DNA from 3 places in the Streptomyces sp. NPDC043176 genome. Region 2 is predicted to be linked to each of the others. Evidence: riboswitches for the same ligand, from Rfam matches in the RefSeq annotation. Region 2 holds a riboswitch; each other region holds the start of a gene.
The links. A riboswitch is a leader RNA that binds a small molecule or an ion and turns the genes downstream of it on or off. The one in region 2 is predicted to bind cyclic di-AMP.
Positions count from the first base shown of each region.

Region 1: linked by a shared signal. The riboswitch ahead of AC067A_RS29915 (LysM peptidoglycan-binding domain-containing M23 family metallopeptidase) and the one ahead of AC067A_RS22360 (M23 family metallopeptidase) in region 2 are both predicted to bind cyclic di-AMP.
Region 3: linked by a shared signal. The riboswitch ahead of AC067A_RS20320 (transglycosylase family protein) and the one ahead of AC067A_RS22360 (M23 family metallopeptidase) in region 2 are both predicted to bind cyclic di-AMP.

Region 1 covers NZ_JBWKCA010000023.1:35,293-37,548, forward strand. Annotated here, with positions in the region: gene AC067A_RS29910 (tyrosine-protein phosphatase) at 1-269, opposite strand, end outside; cyclic di-AMP (ydaO/yuaA leader) riboswitch at 661-819, shown strand; gene AC067A_RS29915 (LysM peptidoglycan-binding domain-containing M23 family metallopeptidase) at 822-1,811, shown strand; gene AC067A_RS29920 (SGNH/GDSL hydrolase family protein) at 1,962-2,256, shown strand, end outside.
Region 2 covers NZ_JBWKCA010000013.1:143,229-145,484, forward strand. Annotated here, with positions in the region: gene AC067A_RS22355 (M16 family metallopeptidase) at 1-534, shown strand, start outside; cyclic di-AMP (ydaO/yuaA leader) riboswitch at 734-898, shown strand; gene AC067A_RS22360 (M23 family metallopeptidase) at 911-1,681, shown strand; gene AC067A_RS22365 (GntR family transcriptional regulator) at 1,884-2,256, shown strand, end outside.
Region 3 covers NZ_JBWKCA010000011.1:236,611-238,866, reverse strand. Annotated here, with positions in the region: gene eno (phosphopyruvate hydratase) at 1-9, opposite strand, end outside; gene AC067A_RS20320 (transglycosylase family protein) at 341-1,042, opposite strand; cyclic di-AMP (ydaO/yuaA leader) riboswitch at 1,046-1,219, opposite strand; gene AC067A_RS20315 (transglycosylase family protein) at 1,478-2,256, opposite strand, start outside.

The sequences.
Region 1 (2,256 bases), on a different contig from region 2:
CGTACGCCCGGCAGCTCGACGTCCGCGCCCTCGACCTTCCGGTCGGCCTCGTTGCGGAAGTCGAAGACGGTGTGCAGTCCCAGCGTGGCGAGGAAGGCGGCGTCGCTCTCGGTCGCGTGGGCGAGGTGGCCGCTGCGGAACAGGCGGCCGGCGCGCACGGCGCGCCCGTCCGTCGTCGGCAGGCCGCCCACGTCCCGGAAGTTGCGGACCCCGGCCAGCTCGGGCTCGTTCGCTTCGGTGGGCGGTACCTGCGGAAGCTGCTGCGTCACGGATGCTCCTGGGTGTCGTCGTTCGGGTGCCCGACGCGAGATCGGTTCCTGGGCCAATCATCCAGGCGGGGCGGTGACGGCGCACCCCCTCGGACGGTAATGAGCGATCTGTCCGTTTTAGGGCGTTAGGCCATAACGCGCCCTGGTTGCAGGCGAGATGAGCCGCGCCGCGTGAGCAGCGTCATAAAAGTGACGGATCGTGGCCGAAGGCCCGGAGCAATTGCCGTGCGCAAAAAGGAAATCGAGGGTCCGTCATCCACGCAGGGTGACCGGAATTCGAGCCGGACGGCACCCCGTGGAATGTCGTCGGAAAACAGTGGCTTGTCCGCGCCCACCCCCTCGTCTAGCGTCACCGTCAATCCGGTCGGACCGCCGAATCCTGCCACCGTCCGGAATTCACTCACCCATGTGTGGCAGGAGCGGGGGACCCAGGTAAGTACGCCGGTCCCGCGGACGCAGGACGGCTTGGGGTGAAGCCGCGTGAGAACGCGGCCGGGCATCTCCAGTCCGAACCCGACAGCTCACCTCGCAGGCGCCGGAGAGGAATTCGCCATGCCCGCGAAGGGTAAGCACCGCCGTCCCAGGACCAACCCGATCACGCGTGGATTCGCCGTCGCCGGCACCGGTGGCGCCGTCGTCGCCCTCCCGCTCCTCGGAGCGACCGGGGCCCACGCCGCTCCGGCCGCCGTCCCTGCCCAGGTCGCCACCGCCGCGGCCCAGGTCAAGGCGCCCGCCGCCCTCCAGGCCGCCCCCGCCGCCGCCAAGGCCGCGCCGAAGACGTACTCCGTCGTCCCGGGCGACTACCTGTCGAAGATCGCCGCCGACCACCACCTGGCGGGCGGCTGGCAGAGGCTGTACGCGGACAACCGCCGGGTCGTCGGCGACGACCCCTCGCTGATCCTGCCCGGCATGAAGCTCACCCTCGGCGCCAAGGGCACCGCGCCCGCCGCCCCGAAGAGCGCCGCGCCCAAGGCCGCCGCTCCCGAGACCACCCAGAGCTCGCAGGACTCGGAGAAGAACGGCGACACCCAGCGCGCCTCCCGTGGCGACCAGCGCGCCTCGGCCCCGGCCGCCGCCACCTCGGAGACCTCCACCTCGGAGACCTCCACCTCCCAGTCGTCGCAGTCCTCCGCCTCCGGCTGGGTCACGCCCGTCGCCGGCGGCGGCTTCTCCACCCCGTACCACGCCTCCGGCTCCATGTGGTCCTCCGGCTACCACACCGGTGTCGACTTCATCGCCTCCTCCGGCACCACCGTCCGCGCCGTCGGCGCCGGCACGGTCGTCTCCGCCGGCTGGAGCGGCGCCTACGGCAACGAGGTCGTCATCCAGCACGCCGACGGCAACTACTCGCAGTACGCCCACCTCTCCTCCCTCTCCGTCTCGTCCGGCCAGACCGTCACCGGCGGCCAGCAGATCGGCCTCTCCGGCTCGACCGGCAACTCCACCGGCCCGCACCTGCACTTCGAGATCCGGACCTCGCCGAACTACGGCTCCGACGTCGACCCGCTGGCCTACCTGCGCCAGCACGGCGTCTCCGTCTGACGCGCGCACCCTCCGACGGCCCGGCACCCCTGTGCCGGGCCGTCGCCGTATTCCGGCTTGGCAGAATCTTTATCGGTGGCATATGTCACCCGGCGTCAACCCCTCCTTACGGTCGCGTAGGTCACATCCGAAGGGGAAGTATGTGCTCCCGTGGCAGACGATTCGAGATCAACAGACAAGAACGCATTCGGGTCGTACGCGGCGATCGGTGACAGCTTCACCGAGGGCGTCGGAGACCCCGGGCCCGACGGGACGTACGTCGGCTGGGCGGACCGCTTCGCGGTACTGCTCGCCGACCAGCTGCCGGAGCACGACACCTTCCGCTACGCCAACCTGGCCGTACGCGGGCGCCTCCTCGACCAGATCGTGGCGGAACAGGTCCCCCGGGCGAAGGAACTCGCCCCCGACCTGGTGACCTTCTGCGCCGGCGGGAACGACATCATCC
Region 2 (2,256 bases):
GTCCTCGGCACGTACTGCCTGGGCGGCACCCTCACCTCGCGGCTCGACAAGGTCCTGCGCGAGGAGAAGGGCTACACGTACGGCGTGCGGGCCTTCGGCCAGGTGCTCCGCTCGGACGCCGAGGGCAACGGCGCCTCGATGCTCGCCATCAGCGGCTCCGTCGACACCCCCAACACCGGCCCGGCGCTCGGGGACCTGTGGCAGGTGCTGAGGACCCTCGCCGCCGAGGGGCTCACCGACGCCGAGCGCGAGACCGCCGTGCAGAACCTGGTGGGGGTCGCGCCGCTCAAGTACGAGACGGCCGCCTCCGTGGCCGGGACGCTGGCCGATCAGGTCGAGCAGCACCTTCCGGACGACTTCCAGGCCCAGTTGTACGCGCGCCTGGCCGAGACCGGCACGGTCGAGGCGACCGCGGCCGCGGTGAGCGCCTTCCCGGTGGACCGGCTCGTCACGGTGCTGGTGGGCGACGCGGCGGAGATCGCGGATGCGGTGCGGGAGCTCGGCATCGGCGAAGTGACCGTCGTGACGGGCTGATTCCGGCTCCGGCGTGACAACGAGAGGGCCCTGGCGGCATGTTCGCCGGGGTCCTCCCGTTTGTCCGTATTGGGATCAAGACTGATCATTTGCCCTGTGGCATGTCTTACAAAAAGCGTGTCTGGTTGGTGAATGAAAGACGATCCGCATAGCGTCGGGGCGGCTGTTCGTCAGTTGCACGTGCCGCAGCCGCGGCATCGGACAGTCATCGCCGAGTCCCCGTCAGGCGCGAGCCTGGGGAGCCGGGGACCCACATGAGTCCCTGGGGTGAATCGGACGCCTTCGTCCCGTACGGAGGGGCCCGTAGGAGACCTTCCTGCTCCGAACCCGTCAGCTAACCCGGTAGGCGAGAAGGAAGGAAAGGATCAGCCCCTACATGGCGTTCACCCGTGCCACCGGGAAGCATCGTGGTCCGAGCCGGATGGCGCGCCGCGGCGTGGGCATCGCCGGCGTCGCGACCCTCGCCACCACCGGCGTCATCGGAACCCTCGCCTCCCCGGCGCTCGCCGCCGACACGGACAACCGCTCCGCCGAGGACACCGGCCTCACCAAGGTGATCACCGAGAACTCCCTCGTGGACCGGATCGACGCCCAGGCCGCCGCCCAGGAGCAGGAGGCCGTCGAGGCCGTCGCCCAGGCGAAGGCCAAGGCCGAGGCGAAGCGCAAGGCCGAGGCCCGCGCCAAGGAGATCCGGCAGGAGCGCGAGCGCGCCGCCCGCGAGGCCGAGCGCCGCCGCCTGAACTCCTTCCAGCTTCCCGTCGCCGGCTCGTACGTCTCCACCGGCTACAAGACCGGCGGCTCCCTCTGGTCCTCCGGCAGCCACTCCGGCGTCGACTTCCACGCCGCCTACGGCAGCCGGGTCGTCTCCGTCGGCTCCGGCACCGTCGTCGAGGCCGGCTGGGGCGGCGCGTACGGCAACAACATCGTGATCCGGATGAACGACGGCACGTACACCCAGTACGGGCACCTCTCCTCCATCGGCGTCTACGTCGGCCAGACCGTCGAGCCCGGCCAGCAGATAGGCGTCTCCGGCTCGACCGGCAACTCCACCGGCCCGCACCTCCACTTCGAGGCGCGCACGAGCCCCGACTACGGCTCCGACATCAACCCGGTCGCCTACCTCCGCGCCCGCGGCGTCGAGGTCTGACCCTCCGGCCCGTTCCGCACCGCGTCGCAAAAGCCCCGGCTCGTACTGAGCCGGGGCTTTTCGCTGCCCGGAAGACGGCCGCATAAGGCGATGAATTCCGCCGGGGCTTCGGAAATCCCGGTGCGCTGCCATAGAGTCGATGGTCGGGCGCAGAACAGGCGCCGCTCGAATTGTCTCGCGCGGACCAAAGCGGAGGTCGGACATGCGCATTCCCGCGCATTCGGTATGCACGGCGATCCGGGACGACATCGTCTCCGGCGTCCACGAGCGGGGCGGCCGGCTGACCGAGGAACAACTCGCCCGCCGGTACGGGGTCTCCCGCGTCCCGGTCCGCGAGGCCCTGCGCACCCTGGAGTCCGAGGGGTTCGTCGTCACCCGCCGGCACGCGGGGGCACACGTCGCCGAGCCCACCGACCAGGAGGCGGCCGACCTCCTCGACATGCGGTCGCTGCTCGAACCGCTGGGCGCCGCGCGCGCCGCGCAGCGCCGCACCGACGCCCACCTCAAGGTCTTGCGCGGCCTGGTCAGGCTGGGGCAGGAGCGCGCCAGGCGCGGCCAGGGCGAGGACCTGCGCT
Region 3 (2,256 bases), on a different contig from region 2:
CACGAGCATCTCCTTCTGGGATGTGACGCTGGAAGTGACGCAAGGTCGATGCAGGTCGCTTGGCCTTGCGGCAAGAGCCTAACCGCCCCGGGGGCTCCAGCCCGCCGGGCGCCCGCACCCTGGGACGAAAAAGGACCCAAGGGCATGCATCTGGGGACGAAGGGCCTCAGATCTACTGGACGGTAACCGCTAGGTGCCCCTTCTACGGGCGCCGGACGGGCCCCCTGCACGACGGAACCCCGCTCCGGCGCGCACGGGGGAGAGCGCGCCGGGCGGGGTGGTCACCGCGGGAGGGTCGTCGGGTCCGCGTGAGCCGCCGGACTCACGCGGGCCGCCGCACTCACTTCAGGTGGAGCTGCTGACCCACGTAGATGAGGTCGGCGTCGGCGACGACGTCCTTGTTCAGGTCGTAGAGGGTCGCCCAGCCGCCCTGGACGCCGTGCGCCTGGGCGATGGTGCCGAGCGTGTCGCCGGCCTTGACCCGGTACTCGCCGTCGCCCTGCTTGACCGTCGCGCCGGCCGGGGTGGTGACGGTCCGCTGGGCCGTGGCCTTCTTGGCGGAGGCGGCCTTCTTCGTGGCCGTGGCCTTCTTCGGGGCCTGGCGCTGCTCGCTGCGGGTGGTCGGCTTGGTGGCCGTGCGCTCGGGAGCCTCGGTGCCGCCGCTGTAGGCGGCGTTGGAGAGACCCACGCCGCAGCTCGGCCACGCGCCCTTGCCCTGGCCCGCGAGGACCTTCTCGGCGATGGCGATCTGCTGGGACTTCGACGCCTGGTTGGCGGTCGAGGCGTAGGCGGTGCCGCCGTACGCGGCCCAGGTGGAGGCCGAGAACTGCAGGCCGCCGTAGTAGCCGTTGCCGGTGTTGATGGACCAGTTGCCGCCGGACTCGCACTGGGCGACGCGGTCCCACTCGGAGGCCGTGGCGGCCGACGCGGTGCCCGCGGTCATCAGCGGGGCGGCGACGGCGACACCGGTGATGCCGACGAGCGTGGCGACCTGGGTGGCCTTGGAGGGACGACGATGTTTGCCCTTGCCGGAAAACAGCATGGAGATTCTCCTCACCGACGCCTGTGAGGTGAGCTGTCGGGTTCGGGCCGGAAAGTTGCCCGGCCGCGTGTCCTAGCACGCGGCTTCACCCCAAGCCGGTCATCGGCCGTCTGTCTCGACGGCCGGGACCGGCACTTACCTTGGGTCCCCCACTCCTGCCTTCGGCGCTTACGCGACGACTGTTCCCATCGGCCGACGGCAGGATTCGGCGTTTCGGTCGACGGGGCCCGCGGTGGCGAGCGGTTAAGACCGTAGACACAGACCCACCGGAAGTTCAAAGAGGCGCATTGCGGAAATACCGCCCCTACCTGCCCTCCGGTGGGGGGCGTTTGCGCAGGTGAGAGGTGACGGAGGCAAAGGTCACGGACAGGACACGCCAGTTGAGGCGAAGAGACCCATGTCTCACTTGCCCAGAACCGGACATACGGCCCTGAACTACCCGGCGGCCGTCGCCGGATCCGTCGTCAGCTCAAGGCTCTGACCAGGCAGGATCAGGTCCGGATCGGCGCCCACCGTCTGCCTGTTGGCGTCATAGAGGGCCGCCCAGCCTCCGGGCAGTTCGTTCGACTGCGCGATGTCGGACAGGCTGTCACCGGGCTGCACGGTGTACTCGGCCGAAGTGTCCTGACTGTCCGTTGTGCCCGAATCCACCACGCCGTCAGTCGACGGCGTGATGGTGGAGCTTTCGGCTGGCTTGTCCGTGGACGAGGCGTGTCGCCCGGATTCCGATGAAGTGCCCGGCTTGCCGGTTTCCTCCGGTGCGGCCTCGCCCCGGTGCTTGCCGGATCCGGGCGTGGCCGACGACACGTCACCCCCGGTCGCCCCGGGGGAAACAGGCATACCAGGCGTAACGGACGCATCGGGCGTGCCCGGGGTCGTCGACGTACCGGGCGTGGTGGGCGCGCCCGGGGTGACGGAGGCGTCCGGGGTCTCCGGAGCGGTGGGCGTGGTGGGCGCGGCGGGCGTCGGGGCGGCCATGGCCGTCCTCGGCGCCTGGGCGGCCCGGGAGGTGCCCGCGGAGCCCGCCGACAGGCCGTCGGTCCGGTTCGACTCGGCGACGGGCCCCGCGGGGGCCGCCGGGACGGCCGTCGGGCCCGGGTCGACGCCGGTGCCCTTGCCGTCGTTCGTCAGACCGGCGATCGGCGCACAGGTCGCCCACTCGGTGCTGCCCTTGGCAAGGGCCTTCTCGGCCACCGTGATCTGCTGGGCGCGGC